Regions from separate parts of the Roseivivax sp. THAF30 genome, predicted to be linked through region 1. Evidence: riboswitches for the same ligand, from Rfam matches in the RefSeq annotation. Region 1 holds a riboswitch; the other holds the start of a gene.

Region 1 (4,168 bases):
TTGGCACTTGCGAAGGGCTGGAGCCGGTTCGGCTGACGCTGACCTGATCCGCCGGCAGGCCCGGTATGAGAAGAAAGCCGGGCGTGAGCACGGCCACGACCCTCCTTTCGCAGGCCAGGAAAGTCCCTTGAGATTGGTCGGGATGGTGGACTGGTCCAGCATGCCAGGCGTGGTCAAACGGCTTCCGGGATTATCGAATGAAAATGATGAACCGGACCGTGACCGGAGCCGACAGCGAGCTCGTCTGCCTGCGCGATCGCAGCGGCGGTGTAGGACTTCGCTCGCGCCACCGCCTCCGGCAAAGCGAGGCCGTGGCCAAGATGCGCGGCGAGCGCCGAAGACAGCGTGCAGCCCGTTCCATGGGTGTTGCGCGTGACATGACGAATGCCTTCGAGCCAGAGGCTCTCATCCCGAGTTCGCAGAAGGTCGGGGCTCTGGTCTCCGGAGAGGTGTCCACCCTTCATCAGGATCGCTGATGGCCCGAGGGCCAGCAAGGCCTTTGCCTGTGCCTCCATGCCGGGCCGGTTCGTTGCCGCGTCCTCGCCCAAGAGGTCAGCGGCCTCGGGCAGGTTCGGCGTGATAACCGTGGCAATCGGCAGGAGCCGGTCGCGAAGAGCGCTCACGGCCTCTTCCGCCAACAAGCGGTCGCCGCCCTTGGCCACCATGACCGGGTCCAGCACCACAGGCGCGGCAAGGTCCGAAAGCGCGGCGGCCACGGCCTCGATGATAGCCGCGCTGCCCAGCATGCCGATCTTCACGGCATCGATGCGGATATCCTCGCGGATGGCTGCGATCTGCTCGGTGACCATGCCCGGTTCGGTCAGCAGCACCGCACGCACGGCATGTGTGTTCTGTGCTGTCAGCGCCGTGATCACGGCCATGCCATAGCCGCCATTGGCCGAGATCGCCTTGAGGTCTGCCTGGATGCCGGCGCCTCCCGACGGGTCTGATCCGGCGATAGAGAGGATGTTCGGTATCATACCTGTCTCCAAGTATCGACGAGGGCGCGGGTTGCCCCTTCGGGGTCCGCGGCGCGTGTGACGGCCGAAACGACGGCCATTCCGGACGCCCCCGCGTGTTTCAGGGTGGGGATGTCCCGCGCGGTCAGCCCGCCGATCGCGATGGTCGGCACCGGCGCGGCTCGGACGATGCGGGCCAGCCCTTCGCTCCCGATGGGCTCTGCCGCGTCGGGCTTGGTCGGTGTGGCGCGAAAGGGACCGGCGCCGATATAGTCGACGCCCGATGGAATGCGCCTGCATTGCGCTATCGTCTCGATCGACAGGCCGAGCAGAGCGCCTGGCGCGATCCGCGCGCGGGCGCGCTCCGGCTCGCCATCGCCCTGGCCGATATGGAGGTCGGCGCCCGTGCTGCGTGCCACCTCGATCCGGTCATTGACGAAGACGCGTACGTCCATCGGGGCGAGCGCCTCCATCAGTGCTTCGGTCAGGCGTGCAAGGTCCGTGTCGGGCATGGTCTTGTCGCGGATCTGCACCGCCCAGGCCCCGCCGCGGGCGGCGGCCATCGCCTGATCGGCCACTGGGATAGGTGCGCCCGGGTCCGTCACGACGTAGACCGGCCCGATCATGTCGCGAGCTCGATCTGCGCGGCGGCGTTCAGTGCCTCGGGTGTGAGGGCATGGAGCGCATCGAGAAACGCCACCTGGAAGCTGCCCGGTCCCTGCGCCGCCGCGCCCGCCATTTCGCCGGCGGCACCATAGGCCGCAAGCGCCGCGACAGTCGCATCGAACGTCGGATGATCGGCACAAAAAGCCGCGATCACCCCGTTGAGCGAGCAGCCCATGACCGTGATCCGCGCCATCATCGGGTGACCGTTGGAGACGCGCGCGACGCGGGCACCGTCCGTGATGTAGTCGACCGGGCCGGAAACGGCGACCACACCGCCGGTTCGTTGGGCCAGGGCGCGCGCCGCATCCTCGGCCGAGGCGACGCTGTCACCGGCATCCACGCCGCGTGCAGAGCCGCCAAGACCCGCCAAGGTGAGGATCTCGGAGGCATTGCCGCGCACCACTGTCGGTTTCAAATCGAGTAGCCGATCGGACAGGTCCTGCCTAAACCGCGTGGCGGCCACGCCGACCGGATCGAAGACCCAGGGGCGGTTGGCCTCGGACATGACGGCCGCGGCCTCCTGCATCGCGGTGCCCCATGCGGGATCCGCCGTGCCGATATTCACGGTGAGTGCCTGTGCCAATCCGGCGAATTCCGCCGCTTCCTCGCGCGCATGGACCATCGCGGGCGACGCGCCTATGGCCAGAAGGACATTCGCCATGACGTTCATGGCGACGAAATTGGTTATGTTGTGAACGAGAGGAGCCGAGGCGCGCATGGCGCTCAGGGTTGTTCCGGGGGTGTGCATGGTGCCTCCTTGTCGGGCGGAGGCACGGCAGACGGCATTCACCTTTCGGGGCCATCTCCGCAACTTCCTCCGCCGGCATGATCCGGTTCAGGTTCGAAGGGTGCTTCTCAGCCCGCGCATGGCGGACGCCCCTGTTGCGAGATTGAGGCTGTCACAGCAATCAAAGAAGCACAAGAGTCGCGGACGTGTCCTGCCTGACAGGCTCTGACTGGCCGGGTCCGGTCGCACCCCTCGGGGGTGCAAGCACCGGGTGGCCTTCAACTCGGGACGGTCACGACCATCGCACCGCGTCTCGTCGCGATCACGGTGTGTTCGTACTGCACGACTGGCGCTCTCGGTTCGCAGTACAATGTCCAGCCGTCCTTCCCGTCCGTCGCCATCATGCCGCCGGTGGAAAGAAACGGCTCAATCGTGAAGACGAGCCCTGTCGTCATTCGGCGGCGCTCCCGGCGGTCCGGCCAAGTGGCGATCTCGCCCGGATATTCGTGAAGGGACCGACCGACGCCGTGGCTCGCGAGGTTCCGAATGAGCGTGTAGCCCCGTGCCGATGCGAACCGCCCGATTGCCTGGCCGATCCCGGCGAGGGGCTTGCCGGCGCCGACCTTTGCGATCCCGATCTCCATGGCGCGTCGACCGTCGCGGCAGAGACGCGCTTTCGCGGGATCGGGCGGGGGCACGATGCAGGTCGCGCCGGTATCCGCGAAATACCCGTTCTTCGACGCCGAGACGTCGATATTCACGAGATCCCCGCGCGCGATCACGCGTTCGCCCGGTATCCCGTGAGCGATTTCCTCGTTCACGCTGATGCAGGTCGTGCCGGGGAAACGGTAGGTCGCTTTGGGTGCGGAAACTGCGCCTTCCTGCGCTAGGAGATCTCGCCCGATCTCGTCTAGCTCCCGAGTGGTCATGCCGGGCTCCATCGCTGCCGCCATGTCGCGCAAGGTATTCGCGACGATCCGCCCGATAGCCTTCATGCCGTCCAATTCGGCCTGGTTCGTGATCGTCATGATCGTCCCTTTTTGCCATCGAGGCGACGTTATCCACGCAAGACGGGGTTGTAACGCTCTGCCGGCCTGCGGTTCTCCGATGATGGCGCCTGCCGGTCAACGGATGCCCTCAATCTGTATGGGGCAGTCAAAGCGCCGGTCATTCTTTGCCTGGCGCTGAGTTCTGACGAAGCGAGCTGGCGGATTGATTGAACAACACCCTGTTGTTGTCGGCCCTGTGCCGTCCGCGGTTCTGGTCCGACTTGTGCAGGTCGATTGCACGCTGCACGGCCGGGCGTTCCTTGATCCGGCGGCGCCACTCGGCCACGCGCGGGAAGTCTTCGAGCGAAGCGCCAAGAGGCTTGGCGATGAAGGCCCAAGGGAATGCCAGCATATCCGCTATGGAATACGCCCCGAGAAGGTAGTCGCGCCCATCGAGACGGTTCTCGAGAACGCCGAGGTTCCGGTCGTATTCGCCAAGATACCGCTTGAAGCCATAGGCGCGGTCGTCTTCGGGCGCGTAATTGCGAAAATGACTGAGCTGGCCGCCCATTGGTCCCTGGTTGCCAACCTGCCAAAACAGCCATTCCATCAGTTCCTTGCGCGCGCGCAGATCTTCCGGCGGCGGTGCGAACACGCCCGTCTTGTCCGCGAGATAAAGGAGGATCGCGCCCGACTCGAAAACGGAAACCGGACTTTCGCCCCAAGCCGAAGCAGGGGCGTGATCGACGATGGCGGGCATCTTCGCGTTGGGACTGATCTTGAGGAACTCGGGCGCAAACTGGTCGCCCTCGGCGAGGCGCATGAGA
Region 2 (4,168 bases), 900 kb from region 1:
CGGCTCCGAGGCTGCAGCGTCATCTCGGCGCGCAGCGTGAAGTCGCCTGCGCGCATCACGAGCCCATCGAGTTCAAGCACCGACGCGCCCTCCCCTGTCAAAGAGCCAGAACAGCGCGAGACTCGCCATCAGGAGAAGCAGCGCCGCGCCCTGCGCCGCCTCCATCTGGTAGCTGCCCATGAGGCGATATACCTGCAGCGGCAAGGTCGCGCGGTCGGGATCGGCGAAGAGTGCAATGACGCCCAGATCGCCCATTGACAGCGCCGCTGTCAGCCCCGCCGCGAAGCCCAAGGGCCGCTTCAAGCGCGGCAGCAGCACCCAGCGCGTCCAGGCCCACCCGCTGAGGCCGAGCGATCCGGCGAGCCGCCCGAAATCATCGCGGATCGCCTCGGCCTCGGGCCGGAGGATACGCAGCGCAAAGGGCAGGCTCACCAGCGCGTTCACGAGCGCCGTGACCGGCAGCGCCAGCGCGAACGGGTTCATGACGGGCCGGACCAGCAGGAACAGCCCGGTGCCAAGGACGAGCGGCGAGATGGCGATGCCGAGAAGGCCCAGAAGCTCTCCGCGCCGGGTCGCGAGCGGCAGCGCCCAGAGAAGGCAGAGCGCGGTCGAGGCGAGCGCAACGCTGAGCGAGTGCCACGCGGCCTCCAGCGTTCCGGCACCCTGCTGCAAGAGCCCCGGCGCGCCGCGCAAGGCCACGAGCGTCAGCGGCGTCAGCAGGAAAAGCGCAACGATCAGGATCGCGCCTCCATCGAGAAGCCGTGCCACGAGCCCCCGCCCGTCCCAGCGCGCCACGCGCCGATCGAGCCCCGCGCCGAAGCTTGCCCCGCCCGAGAGCCGCAGCGCCACGAGCCCCGCAGCGACCGCGAGCGCCAGTTGCAGAAGCGAGAGCGAGGCCGCGCGCCCCAGATCGAAGTCGAACCGCATCGCCTGGTAGATGGCGAGTTCCACCGTCGTGGCGCGCGGGCCGCCCCCGAGCGTCAGCGCGACGGCGAAGGACGACAGGCAGATCACGAAGATCACCGCGAAGGCTCCAGGCAGGATACGCGCCAACATAGGCGCTTCGAGCGTGCGGAACATCGCCCAGGGGCTGAGCCCGAGCGAGGCGGCAAGCCGCAACCGCTCCCCCGGCATGGCAAGCCAGCCTTGCAGGACGAGCCGCGTCGCAAGCGGCAGGTTGAAGAAGACATGCGCGATGACCACCCCGTGCAATCCGTAGATCGTCATTTCCGGCAGGCCCAGCGCTGCGAGGCCCCGATTGACGATGCCGTTCGATCCGAACGTCGCGATCAGCCCCAGAACGGCCACGATCACGGGGAGGATGAACGGCGCGCCCAGAAGCGCAACGAGGAGCCCGCGCCCCGGAAAGTTGCGCCGGGCGAGCGCCCGCGCGACGGGCACGGCGAAAAGCACGCTGAACCCCGCCGAGAGCGTCGCCTGAACAAGCGTGAAGCGCAGCGCCTGCCCGTCACCGGGCGCGAAGGCCGACAGCCCTCCCGCCCGGATCAGCACCGCGGCGACCGGCACCAGCGTCAGCGCCAGCACCGCCGCGGCGGCGATCAGCGCGAGAGACCGGCGCGCCATGCCTCGATCGCCTGATCCTTGAGTTCAGCTGCCTCGTCTTCGGAGTAGAACAGCACTTCATCCGGCAAGTCGAGCTGCCGGAACCCGTCCGGCCAGCGCTCCTGCGGCAATGCCGCCGGGAAAGACCAGTTGCCCGTCGCGATCATCTCCTGGAACTCCTCCGAGAGGATGAAGGCCATGAAGTCCTGCGCAAGCTCCGGCACATCTGTCGTCGATGTCACCGCGGCCAGCTCGACCATGAAGTAATGCCCCTCGGGGAAGATCGCCGCCTTCACCGTGTCGTCGTCCTCGGCGATGATGTGGTAGGCGGGCGAGGTCGTGTAGGACAGAACCATGTCCGCCTCGCCATCGGTGAAGAGCCCGTAGCTCTCGGACCAGCCCTTGGTCACGGTCAGCACGTTGTCCGAGAGGTCCGCCCAGGCGGCCTCTGCCTCCTCGCCATAGACCGACTGCACCCAGAGCGCGAGCGCGAGGCCCGAGATCGATGTGCGCGGATCCTGGATGACGAGGCTCAGATCATCACCCGCCTCACGAAGCGCGTCGAAGCTCTGCGGCGGCTCGGCCAGACGCTCGGTGTCGTAGACGAAGGCGGTATGCCCGTAATTGAAGGGCAGGAAGATGTCGTCGTTCCAGTCGATCGGCAGCGTCAGCGCATCCGTGTCCTGCCCGTGGGGCGCGAAGAGACCGCTTTCGCGGGCGCGCTTGGTCACGTCGGTGTTGAGCCCGAACACCACGTCCGCCTCGGTCGCCTGCCCTTCGAGCAGAAGCCGCGGCAAGAGATCGCCCGGCTTGAACTGAAGATCGCAGTCGCAGCGCGCCTCGAACAGCTCTTCGATCTTGGGGCCCGGTCCCCATTCGGAGACGATGTAATCGCCAGCATAAACAGTGAGCACGTTCTCCTGGGCGAGCGCGGTGCCCGCGGTGAGCGTGGCCGCTGCAAAAGTCGTGAGGGCTTTCATGGTGCCATCCTTCCATTTGCGGCGGATGGGCAAGATACTGCGGGCGCTGCCGGCAAACCTTCCCTCCGCCGGTGTTAACCGGTTCAGGTTCAACGGGTTCGCGGCATCACCGCATCTCAGCCTTCCGGCACCCCGAGGTACGCAGAGACGTAATCCTGCCCGGTGCCGCTGACAAGGCGAAACGGCTTGAGGGGGGCGCGGGCCTTCTTTAGGACAAGCGCGACCAGCTATTTCGGAGCGGCGAGATGAGTTTCAACACGTTCGGCCACCTGTTTCGCGTGACGACCTGGGGCGAAAGCCACGGTCCCGCGCTCGGCTGCACGGTGGATGGCTGCCCGCCCGGGATCGCCATCGACGAGGCCGCGATCCAGCACTGGCTCGACCGCCGCAAACCGGGGCAGAACAAGTTCACGACCCAGCGGCGCGAGGCCGACGCGGTTCGCATCCTCTCGGGCGTCTACGAAGGCCGCACCACAGGGACGCCGGTGCAGCTGATGATCGAGAACACCGATCAGCGCTCCAAGGATTACGGCGATATCGCGGAGACCTTCCGCCCAGGCCATGCGGACATCACCTATTGGCAGAAATACGGTCATCGCGATCCGCGGGGCGGCGGGCGTTCCTCGGCGCGTGAGACCGCGGCGCGGGTGGCTGCCGGAGGATTGGCGCGTGCGGTTCTCGCCGAGCTGGCCCCCGGCCTCGCGATCACCGGCTACATGGTGCAGATGGGTCCGCATTCCATCGGCGAGACCCGCGAGATGGACGAGATCGAGAAGAACCCGTTCTGGGTGCCCTCGGCAAAAGCCGCCGAGGACTGGGCCACATATCTCGATGGCCTGCGCAAATCCGGCAATTCCTGCGGCGCGATGATCGAAGTTGCGGCCTCCGGCGTGCCCGCCGGCCTCGGCGCGCCGGTCTATGCCAAGCTCGATACCGAGATCGCCGCGGCGATGATGTCGATCAACGCGGTGAAAGGCGTGGAGATCGGCGAGGGCATGGCAGCGGCCGCACTCACCGGCGAGGCCAATGCCGACGAGATCTTCCTCGGCAATGACGGCGCGCCGAGCTATTCCTCGAACCACGCAGGCGGCATCCTCGGAGGCATCTCCACCGGCCAGGACATCGTCGCACGCTTCGCGGTCAAGCCGACCTCCTCGATCCTCAAGTCCCGCGCCTCGATCACCAAGTCGGGCCAGCCGACCGAGGTCGTCACGAAAGGCCGCCACGATCCTTGCGTCGGCATCCGCGCGGTGCCGGTCGGCGAGGCGATGATGGCTTGCGTGCTGCTCGACCACCTGCTTCTCGACCGCGCCCAGACCGGCGGCACCCGCGGGCTGATCGGGGCGTGAGGGGGCTTGCTGCCCCCTCTTCGGGGCGTGCCGCCCCGAATTCACCCCCGCCGGTATTTGGGCCAACCCAAAGACAGGGGGCGCGCTTTTGGTTTTGGGTTGGTGAAAATACCGAAAATGCGCCCTTTCCGCAGGCACGGCGACCTGGGCGACGACGCTACTCCGCCGCCTGCTGGGTCAGATCGAGGCCACCGATCTCCGACAAGGCGGCGATGACCGCCTCCACCCCTTCGCCCTTGCGAAGCGCGGTGAAGAAGAAGGGTCGCCCGGCGCGCA

Evidence for each region. A riboswitch is a leader RNA that binds a small molecule or an ion and turns the genes downstream of it on or off. The one in region 1 is predicted to bind thiamine pyrophosphate.
Region 2: linked by a shared signal. The riboswitch ahead of FIU91_RS14610 (thiamine ABC transporter substrate binding subunit) and the one ahead of thiM (hydroxyethylthiazole kinase) in region 1 are both predicted to bind thiamine pyrophosphate.

Annotation. Positions count from the first base shown of each region.
Region 1 is NZ_CP045389.1:2,108,000-2,112,167, reverse strand. Features, by position in the region: gene FIU91_RS10235 (fumarylacetoacetate hydrolase family protein) at 1-47, shown strand, start outside; gene thiD (bifunctional hydroxymethylpyrimidine kinase/phosphomethylpyrimidine kinase) at 174-980, opposite strand; gene thiE (thiamine phosphate synthase) at 977-1,585, opposite strand; gene thiM (hydroxyethylthiazole kinase) at 1,582-2,373, opposite strand; TPP riboswitch at 2,421-2,516, opposite strand; gene map (type I methionyl aminopeptidase) at 2,631-3,380, opposite strand; gene FIU91_RS10210 (glutathione S-transferase N-terminal domain-containing protein) at 3,520-4,168, opposite strand, start outside.
Region 2 is NZ_CP045389.1:3,010,213-3,014,380, forward strand. Features, by position in the region: gene FIU91_RS14600 (ATP-binding cassette domain-containing protein) at 1-80, opposite strand, end outside; gene FIU91_RS14605 (thiamine/thiamine pyrophosphate ABC transporter permease ThiP) at 73-1,584, opposite strand; gene FIU91_RS14610 (thiamine ABC transporter substrate binding subunit) at 1,560-2,543, opposite strand; TPP riboswitch at 2,587-2,688, opposite strand; gene aroC (chorismate synthase) at 2,789-3,892, shown strand; gene ureG (urease accessory protein UreG) at 4,050-4,168, opposite strand, start outside.